One region of the Paenibacillus sp. GM1FR genome, then DNA from elsewhere that is predicted to be linked to it. Evidence: riboswitches for the same ligand, from Rfam matches in the RefSeq annotation. Region 1 holds a riboswitch; each other region holds the start of a gene.
What was found. Region 1 has a riboswitch for cyclic di-AMP ahead of PAEAM_RS24705 (C40 family peptidase). Riboswitches for the same ligand answer to the same signal wherever they lie in the genome.
Positions count from the first base shown of each region.

Region 2: another riboswitch for cyclic di-AMP. It lies ahead of PAEAM_RS10165 (3D domain-containing protein); the one in region 1 lies ahead of PAEAM_RS24705 (C40 family peptidase).
Region 3: another riboswitch for cyclic di-AMP. It lies ahead of PAEAM_RS30635 (HAD family hydrolase); the one in region 1 lies ahead of PAEAM_RS24705 (C40 family peptidase).

Region 1 is NZ_MKZL01000054.1:92,871-96,127, forward strand. Features, by position in the region: gene PAEAM_RS24695 (hypothetical protein) at 117-335, shown strand; gene PAEAM_RS24700 (carboxymuconolactone decarboxylase family protein) at 477-806, shown strand; gene PAEAM_RS24705 (C40 family peptidase) at 880-1,344, opposite strand; cyclic di-AMP (ydaO/yuaA leader) riboswitch at 1,350-1,481, opposite strand; gene pelA (pectate lyase) at 1,900-2,862, shown strand; tRNA gene PAEAM_RS24715 (tRNA-Leu) at 3,039-3,122, shown strand.
Region 2 is NZ_MKZL01000011.1:989,164-992,420, forward strand. Features, by position in the region: gene PAEAM_RS10155 (ABC transporter substrate-binding protein/permease) at 1-396, shown strand, start outside; gene PAEAM_RS10160 (amino acid ABC transporter ATP-binding protein) at 383-1,105, shown strand; cyclic di-AMP (ydaO/yuaA leader) riboswitch at 1,324-1,518, shown strand; gene PAEAM_RS10165 (3D domain-containing protein) at 1,521-2,195, shown strand; gene PAEAM_RS10170 (polysaccharide deacetylase family protein) at 2,303-3,094, opposite strand; gene lpdD (prenylated flavin chaperone LpdD) at 3,248-3,257, shown strand, end outside.
Region 3 is NZ_MKZL01000067.1:32,393-35,649, forward strand. Features, by position in the region: gene PAEAM_RS30630 (HAD family hydrolase) at 1-619, opposite strand, end outside; gene PAEAM_RS30635 (HAD family hydrolase) at 954-1,352, opposite strand; cyclic di-AMP (ydaO/yuaA leader) riboswitch at 1,468-1,643, opposite strand; gene PAEAM_RS30640 (glutathione peroxidase) at 2,015-2,494, shown strand; tRNA gene PAEAM_RS30645 (tRNA-Leu) at 2,641-2,723, opposite strand; gene PAEAM_RS30650 (urease accessory protein UreF) at 3,167-3,257, shown strand, end outside.

The sequences.
Region 1 (3,257 bases):
TCAGTCGGGACATAATTTCGAATGACATGACAGTCCAATACAGTCACGTGAGACCTAAATGACTTTTCATTTAGGTCTCTTTTTGTAAATAAATTTGAAATATAGGAGCCATGAAGATGATTAGTGATACAGAATTGGACGCCCTGCGTCTGTCAGGTGAGAAAGTTAGAGTCGTACGGGACGAGCTGGAATCGAACGACGTGAAGGGCATTGTGGTTGCCTGGGATGGCGAGCAGGTACTTATCCGTCGTCAGAATCGACGTGTCGTTAAGCTGGACCGAGGTTACAGCTATCAGCTGTTCAGCGAGCCGCGCCAGAGTCCACTTAGTGAGTAACAGCTGATAATTATGGCAGGGCCATGAGCTTTAAATGTTTGGAATTACCATGATTTCTTGGCATAATTGGCTCACTCGGGAGAGAAGATAGGTACAGTGAGGAAGATCTGTAACTATAGCCGAGAGGGTGTGCTACAAGCCATGACATTGATGAATGATAAAGTTCATGCCTACAAGGATCAGATTGGAGCATTAAGCGATGTGCTGCCAGGTGTGGTGAAGTCGTATCATGAGTTTACCGGAGAATGTTTCCAACCTGGTGTGATTGATGCGAAGACAAAACAGCTAATTGCGCTTGGCATTGGATTATTCGCCAACAATGAGGTATGTACCTTCTACCATGTAGAAGAAGCCCGTGCTAAGGGCGCAACAGATCAGGAGATTATGGAGACCGTAGCCGTGGCTGGAGCTGTTGGTGGAGGACATGCCCTGTCTCAGGGTGCGATGCGAGTGCAGAAGGCTCTGCATTAGTAAGCAATGCAACATACATTTTTAAGTGCAAAAAAGGCATCCGGTTAATAACCGATGCCTTTTTGTATGTGAATCACATTTTACCTAACATTTTATCATACATAAACTGTCCAGTTACCCGACGTGCTGTTACATAACGATCATTGAAGTATGGATTCGATAACTTCGTGATGCTTACACCTTTACTGCTGGAGGCATGAGCGAATTGTCCGCCGCCGATATATACACCTGTATGTGAAATGCCTTTGCCTGTTGTATTAAAGAACACCAGATCACCTGTCCGAACATTGCTCTTGGATACGGGAGTACCTGCTTTGGCTTGCTGCTGCGAAGTACGTGGTAATTCAATGCTGTATTTGTTGAAAAGATATCTCATAAAACCAGAACAGTCGAAGCCGGCTACAGTTGTGCCACCCCATTTGTAAGGAATACCTGTCATGTTGTTCACTACGGAGTTGATACTGCTTGCCTCTGTGCTTGTTGCCCCGGATGTAAATAATACAGCTGCTCCAAAAATGGAGATAATCAGTTTTTTCAAAATCAATGTTCTCCCTTCGATGCCTACGGAGTTAGCTAAGGGTTCGGTAGAAGGTTCCCTATATTTCCTATGTATAAGAATAATTCACCCAAATTGGTTCCCCCGTTTTCAAACATGAAACTCGGCAATGAATAATTAAGTTTTTGTAACTATTTGAAACTATATTGCATAAATGCGTAATTGTCAAACCCATTTAAAACCCTTCGTAATACCTCAATGTTAGCGGAATTAAGGTTTTTATATGAAAGAAGGGATCAAGTTTGGGTATCATTCATGACAAAAACGTCATTATTGATTCGTTTAAGACGTATTTGGATAAATAGATAGGTTTGTCATGAGTTAAAAGAACTATTCCGTTATGTAGAATTAGAGAGATTATATTCATTAAGTTGCATATATTGACAAAAATCGATTTTTTGCATATTATCTGATTATCCAATCCACATATTGGATTAAAATTGATTTTATTATGCGATAAATACAAATAAAGGGGGTTCGAAGCCTATATCATAGGTAAAGTAGAAGTGGAAGATTTATAAAAACGAACATAGGAGAGTGTTACATTTGAAAGCGAAGAAAATAATTACTTTTGTCCTGGCATGTATGATGGTGTTCTCAGCAGTTGGAATGGCAATTCTCCCTGTAGGGACGGTATCTGCTGCGGATGCATCGGGTACTACAGCGAGTATTTCTGATATTTTGAAGAACCAGCTACCGGATGGAGGTTGGAGAAAAGATTATAAACAGACAAGTGGAGAGTGGGCAAAGTCCACGATAGACAACAAGGCTACATACTCAGAAATTAGAAGATTGGCGAAGGAATTTAAAAAGACAAATGATCCGCGTTACTCCACAGCTGCAATCAAAGGAATTAACTTTTTGATCAACATGCAGTATTCAAACGGCGGGTGGCCACAAGTTTACCAAAGCTCCGGATACCACAAGCACATCACTTACAATGATGATGCCATGATTAATGTAATGATCATGCTGGATGAAGTAGCAGCACGCAAAGGTGATTTCTCATTTATCGACAGCACACTTGCTAACCGCAGTAAAAATTCAGTTGCCAAAGGTGTGGAGGCGATTCTGAATACACAGGTCGTTTCAGGTGGTAAGCTGACAGCATGGGGACAACAACATGATTCCAGCTCTCTTAAACCAGCGAGCGCAAGAATCTACGAAGTGCCATCACTGACAGCTGGAGAGAGTGTAACGATTGTTAAATTTCTGAAAACCAGACCTGCTAACGCTAAAATTACCGCATCCATTAAAGGAGCGGAGGCTTGGTTTAACAAAGTGAAAATTACGGGTTACAAGTATGAAAGAGCTAATGGAGATAGTAAAATTATCGCTGATTCCAAAGCTGCACCAATTTGGGCACGCTTCTATGAGATCGGAACGGATAAACCAATCTTTATTGGTCGTGACGGGGTAGTTAAATACAAATTAAGTGATATTGATAAAGAAAGAAGAGGCGGTTATGCATGGTATGGCAACTGGCCTTCCAAGCTGTAATTTGTAGTATGCTTCCGTTTTAATGAACCAAACTATTAGCAGCAGTTAAAGGTAAAGCCCGAATCGACATGGACGTCTGATTCGGGCTTTATTGTTATTATTTTCAGTGTTGACATGATAGATTACGCATGATATATTATTTCTTGTCGCCGATATTGATGACGGAGATACAATATGCGGTCGTGGCGGAATTGGCAGACGCGCACGGTTCAGGTCCGTGTGGGCTAACCCCCGTGGAGGTTCGAGTCCTCTCGACCGCATCTAATAAAAAGACTCCTTAAGCTAACGCTTAAGGAGTCTTTTTTTGCATTTTTTGATATAACACTAACTTTAGTGATGAGTATTCAAGAGGTTAGTGCTTAGCTGCACGTACAGCAAATGTCTTCCATCAGCCA
Region 2 (3,257 bases), on a different contig from region 1:
GCAGGTATCATTACACTTTCAATCAATAGTGGTGCCTATCTGGCGGAGATTTTCCGTGCAGGTATCCAAGGTGTGGATCGTGGTCAGTTGGAGGCAGCGCGTTCATTAGGTATGGGAAGAGGCGCCGCGATGCGTTATATCATATTGCCACAAGCCTTCAAAGCTGTATTACCAGCGATCGGTAATGAATTCATAACTATCATCAAAGAATCCTCCATTATCTCCGTTATCGGTATGGTGGATATTATGTATCAGGCAAGTGTAGTCAAGAACATTACGTACCAAGGCTTGAGTCCATTTTTGATTGCAGCAGCCATCTACTTTGTAATGACGTTCATTTTGTCCAAGCTGCTGGGACGACTGGAAAGGAAGTTGAGTGCAAGTGATAGACGTTAGACAATTACACAAATCTTATGGAAATAACGATGTGCTTAAGGGCATAAACGTGACGATTGGCAAAGGTGAGGTTGTCGTGGTTATCGGTCCTTCCGGTTCAGGTAAAAGTACGTTCTTGCGTTGTTTGAACCTGCTGGAACAGCCTACCTCAGGAGAGATTGATTTTGAAGGCGTGTCAATCACGGACCCCAAGCATAACATTAACGCAACTCGTGAGAAAATGGGCATGGTGTTCCAGCACTTCAACCTGTTCCCACACAAAACGGTAGAGCAAAACATTACGATTGCTCCGATTAAAGTAAAGAAACAATCCACTCAGGAAGCGGAGAAAATTGCCGCTGATCTGCTTAACACCGTAGGCTTGTACGATAAAAAAGATACATTCCCGAATCAGCTGTCTGGTGGACAGAAGCAGCGGATCGCCATTGCTAGAGCATTGGCCATGCAGCCGCATGTGATGCTGTTTGACGAGCCTACGTCGGCACTGGACCCTGAGATGGTCGGCGAAGTGCTGGATGTCATGAAACGTCTTGCAGAAGGCGGGATGACGATGGTCATCGTAACGCATGAGATGGGTTTTGCACGTGAAGTGGGAGACCGAATCCTGTTCATGGATGGCGGGGTTATTGTGGAAGAGGGAACACCTGATGAGGTGTTTGGAGCACCCAAAAATTCACGTACACGTGATTTTCTTGCGAAAGTACTCTAAACGATGTGATCAAATAGCGTTACTGACTTCGAGTCGGTAACGCTATTTTTTATGGATAATAATGACGTATGGATTCGGAAAAGTAACTATTCTGTTACCAAATGTAAAGGAATCGGGTCAACCAAATTTTCTGAATTAACCAGTATTCTTACAAATGCTTACATGCTAAAAACCATTTGGTAAGAATTACTACAAGTTCAGGTTACAAAATTGTGATATATTGAACTCTGCCGAAACTTCCGGACAGGGAGTGCGGGGGATGTAACGATGCAGATTGTGCAGGGGGAAGATCTACGGCACACTGCTTGGGGTGAATTGGGTACATAACGTTTCAAATGTAACGAATAACCTATAGGGTGGGCTCCTCATCCGAATCCGACAACTAACTTCGCAGGCACAATGAGGGAGGAAGACCATGATTAACAAGAAACGTATAGCCAAAACAGCAGTAGCATTAATGACAACAGCAATGCTCATTCAAGCCGTTCCGGCTCACGCCGATTCAGTTCATGTGGCCAAAGAAGGGGATACCTTCTACACCTTATCAAAACAATATGGAGTAGCACTCAACACGTTGGTTAAAGCAAACAACGACATTTCGGCTTACAACATTTATGGTGGTTTGAAAATTACGATTCCCGGTAAGGCAAACAATGTTGCAGCCGCTGCGGCAACGGAGAGCAAGACCCCAGCCAAAACGGTTACCACAGCAAGTTTGGACGTTAACGCAGATAACAAAGTGGTTCAAGCCTGGGGTAAGACATTCGATTACAGCAAAGCTGTGAACGTAAAAGCAACGGCATACTCTGCAGATCCGTCTGAAAATGGAGGCTGGGGTGCAGTCGATTATTTCGGGAATGACCTTGAACTGGGTACGATTGCGGTTGATCCAAGTGTGATTCCACTTGGAACTAAAGTACTGGTAACTGGTCACAGCCATCCAGGATTGCCAAAACAAGCTTTTGTAGCCACAGCACGTGATGTGGGCGGTGCAATCAAAGGTCACCGGATTGATATCTTCATCCCGGGTAGCAAACAGTCCGTAAGCACATTTGGATTTCAGGATATCGAGCTGTACATTCTGAAGTAGAGAGAAAATAACATTTAAAATGAATTCAAACAGGGTGTCTGCCAGTCGCTAATTCGCGATTGAACAGCACCCTTTTAATATTCTCATTATTTGTTATCACGGTCATCCTAATCTTTGGCCTTTGGCAATCCCAGCATTTCGTCCAAGGTGACCAGTTCATATCCCCGATTACGTAGTTCCTCAATAATTTCAGGCAAAGCCTTAATCGTGCCGTTCAGGTTTGACCCTACACCGCCTCCAGCATGTTGCAGAACGATGGAGCCAGGTTTCACGGCAGACAGGATGTTATCTTTCACCTGTTCCTTTGAAAGGCCTTTCCAGTCCAGGGAGTCTACGTTCCAGTTCACAATGCTATAGTGTTGTTTGGCAGCCCATCTCAGCTGTTCTTCATTAATGTCTCCATAAGGTGGCCGAATCATCTTGGGCGTATAACCCGCCAAACGTTGAATAATATCCCCGGTATGTAAAATTTGTTTGCGAAAGGCATTCATCGACAGCTTACTGAATTCAGGATGATTGTAGCTGTGATTACCAACCATATGCCCTTCCTTAACAATGCGTTTCACCAGATCCGGATGTTTCTCAGCACGACTACCCACGATGAAGAATGTAGCTCTGACATTGTACTTCTTCAATACATCCAGTACTTGTGGAGTAAACCGTGGATCAGGTACATCATCAAAAGTCAGTGCAACCTTCTTGGTTGAAGGACCATTGGTTTTGAACGTATCGGCATATTTTTGACGTAACTGTCCCAATGTCAGTTGTTCTTCTTCTGCAGAATCCGAACCTGATACTGATTCACTTGATGGGCTTGAAACATCCCGCGATGAAACTGGAGCATGATATCCTCCGAGAAAAATAACGATAACCATTAGCATAATGAGGCGTACGCGCATAATAACGGCCTCCTTTTCCAAAATGACGTTCTCCTTGGTATGCCCGGGGGCTCCATAAAATATGCGCAGTGTGAGAAGTTTCATTGTGGATTTAGCTCATGACAGCCATAATTCCTCCATATATAACATATAGAAAAGGATAGGTGGATGGGTATGAGTACAT
Region 3 (3,257 bases), on a different contig from region 1:
GTTTGTCATCCGATAGTTCTGGCTGGAATCTTCCGTAACCCTGCATAATTCGAATCGTACGCATGCCCAGCTTCCGAGCAGGTATAATGTCGTTATCGATCCGATCGCCGATCATGACGGCTTCCTCCGGTTCACAACCGGCCTGCTTCAAGGCCACAGCGTATAACTCAGGGTCTGGCTTGGACACTCCTTCTTCAGCCGAACATGCCAGAACATCAACATACTTCCGCAAGCCGTAACTCTCCAGTCTCTCTTCCGTTCCAGGACTCTGATTGGCAATAATGCCAATGCGATAATGCCGTGACAACTGCTGAAGAACGGAATCTGCTGAAGGAAAAGGACGTTCAAGATCTTTTTGAAACTTCAGCTTGTCCTGAATCTGTTTTTGATGTCCCTCGTCTTTAACAAATGTGCGAATTGCCACTCTCATAGGCCATTGCTCATATTTTCGGTAACAGTTCGCGAACAGTTCGCGTACCGTCTCAATCTTCACCGGATACCCCAAAACACAAGCTTCACGGACGAACTGTCCAATAATATCATCAACCGGCTCCCATTCATCCACCAGTGTATCTCCAACATCAAAAAACAACCATTTCAATCCACCTACATCCGGCACGCCAATTCCTCCTTGTAAGCCACAGGTGATTCCTGATCCTAATCGAGTTCAAAAAGTCTGGTTTTCAGTACCAAGAAGATGGAATGAAGCTAGAAATGGAGTAGCGGAGCGTAGGGAAAACTACGTGAGCCACGGACATTTCGGCTGAATTTCATATTCGATGCTGATGATGCCGTTAGGCATCCTTCGTAATCAAAAGCGGACTTTTTGAACAACCTATAGAAACCATAAAAAAGAAGACTCACCATCCTGCATGAGTCTCCTCAAACTTCCGTTTATCGATACATTCAATTATAACAGGCACCTTACACCTGAGCAATCACAAGCTATGGCATTAACCATTGAGGAGAAAGCCAACTTCCCCATTGAGCGAATATACAATCCGGTCTGCGCCCATGCCCCGATAGATGCCCTTAGGATGACTCTGCTCCGTAATGACGCACAGGGATTTCGATGTCCATGAACGGCAGATCTGTAAATAACGACAGGTCAGATTCAGGCTGTTCTCGAAAATAAACACGTTGCCTACGCTGCCCTGCGGCAAAAACCATTTTTGAGCTGCAGCCGTATTCATGCGAATGACATGTTCTACTCCGATTCTACGGAGTCTTCGCTCTTCCCCTGCACTGTTGGTTAGAACGGCAAACGGCATTTTTTTGTACATCAGCAATTTGATAAATTTGCGTCCTGCTTCATTTGGAGCAGTCACTAAGATCATCTCAGTATCCATCATTCGTTCCTCCCTTGGCGTGAAAAGACAACAAAAAAGAAGCGTGGGGGACCAAGGCCTCCCGAACGCTTCTTAAATAACCCATGGCGAAAACACCATGAACCAGCGTACGGCTTGTTGCCTCTCCCTTTAACGCTTACGAGGTTAGCTGACGGATTCGGGCGCGAGAGTCGCCCTATTTCCGGCTGTCACCGGAAAATTCACCCCATGAATGCCCACTGTCCTGGACAGCGCATTCCGTTGGTTCCCCCGTTTCCCATTCATTAATGAATGGAAACTCAGCGATTAAAACATCGTTCGTATATCTTAAGGTAAGATCGAGCGATATTATCGTTTGTTTCGTTTTTCAAGTACAATTTAGTTTAAATTGAAATTACGTTATGAATCATACACCCCCGCCATGACGGTGTAAAGTCCTTACAGATCACCGAATCGGCAGATTTTTGCCAATACTCGTTCATAATAACGCTTACAATAAGGTTATACTCTATCCATCTCTTCAAGGCTATCTAATTCTCACTCTAACGAAAATCCCTTCGTAATTCATTCACGTATTCAGCACAACTTGCCTGTTTTGATTCTTTTAACACCATATTAGTTTTGCAATATTTAATTGCAACCAATATAATAGAAGATATAAGAGTAAATAAATGGAGGCGATTTAGATGACAGTCTACGATTACAAAGTGAATACCCTTCGCGGTCAAGAAGTTGAAATGTCCGACTACCGTGACAAAGTGCTCCTGATTGTGAATACGGCAAGCTCATGCGGCCTTACCCCTCAATTCAAAGGTCTGCAAGAATTGCAAGACAAATTTCAAGATGCTCCATTTGAAGTGCTTGGTTTCCCAAGCAACCAGTTTGCACAGGAAAAAGGATCTTCCGACGATATTGCCGAGTTCTGTCAGATGAATTATGGCGTGAGCTTCCCCATGTTTGAGAAAATTGATGTGAACGGCTCAAGCGCTCACCCTCTTTTCCAACACCTTAGCACAGAGGCTCCTGGCCTGCTCGGCTCCAAAGCAATCAAATGGAATTTCACCAAATTCCTCGTGGATCAGAACGGACAGGTCATTAAACGTTATGCTCCCAAAACAACACCGGACAAGATTGAAGAAGATATCAAGAATTTGCTGCAAAAATAATACACAGGCTACCCGTAGCCGGAAGGTAGAGCAACATTCCTCCGGTAATGGATGGCCTTTTTTCAACCCAGATGTCATACTGTTCGAAAAAGACAAAAAAAGAAGCTTCCCATTAATGGAAAGCTTCTTTTTAATCGTTCATATGATGCGGTCGAGAGGACTCGAACCTCCACGGGCATACGCCCACTACCCCCTCAAGATAGCGTGTCTGCCATTCCACCACGACCGCATGTCGTAAATAATCGGCAACAGAATTGATTATACCGGGTTCAGAACTAAAAGTAAAGTATTTTTTAATACTTCTTTTTCAGCTAGGCATTTTCATCAAAAATCGCATAATCTCGTCATCTTTACCCATGAACTGCATATGATTAGATTTGATCCCCTCTTTTTCGGTAAGAGCCGATCTTGTTGATTCATTTATATATAGTCCTGCCTTATATATAGTCCTCCCTGCACTTCTCCACATAAATAACACAATAAGTTATATAAAATAACACAATATTAAATTCCAGATTTAATCCATTAAATTTCACGGATACTATTGACAAAAATCGGACATTTATGGGATGATAACTATCATATAATTCGGATTTTTAAACATAAAGCAAACAAAAAGGAATATTAATGTCACTTAAAGTGACATTTAACGAACACAGGAGGCGAATGATTGTGAACCGTGGGAATAAGCTGCTCGATTATGTCAAACTGCTTGATTCCTCTATTCAGGTTGGAGGGTTCACCCATTCCTTCGGCATGGATA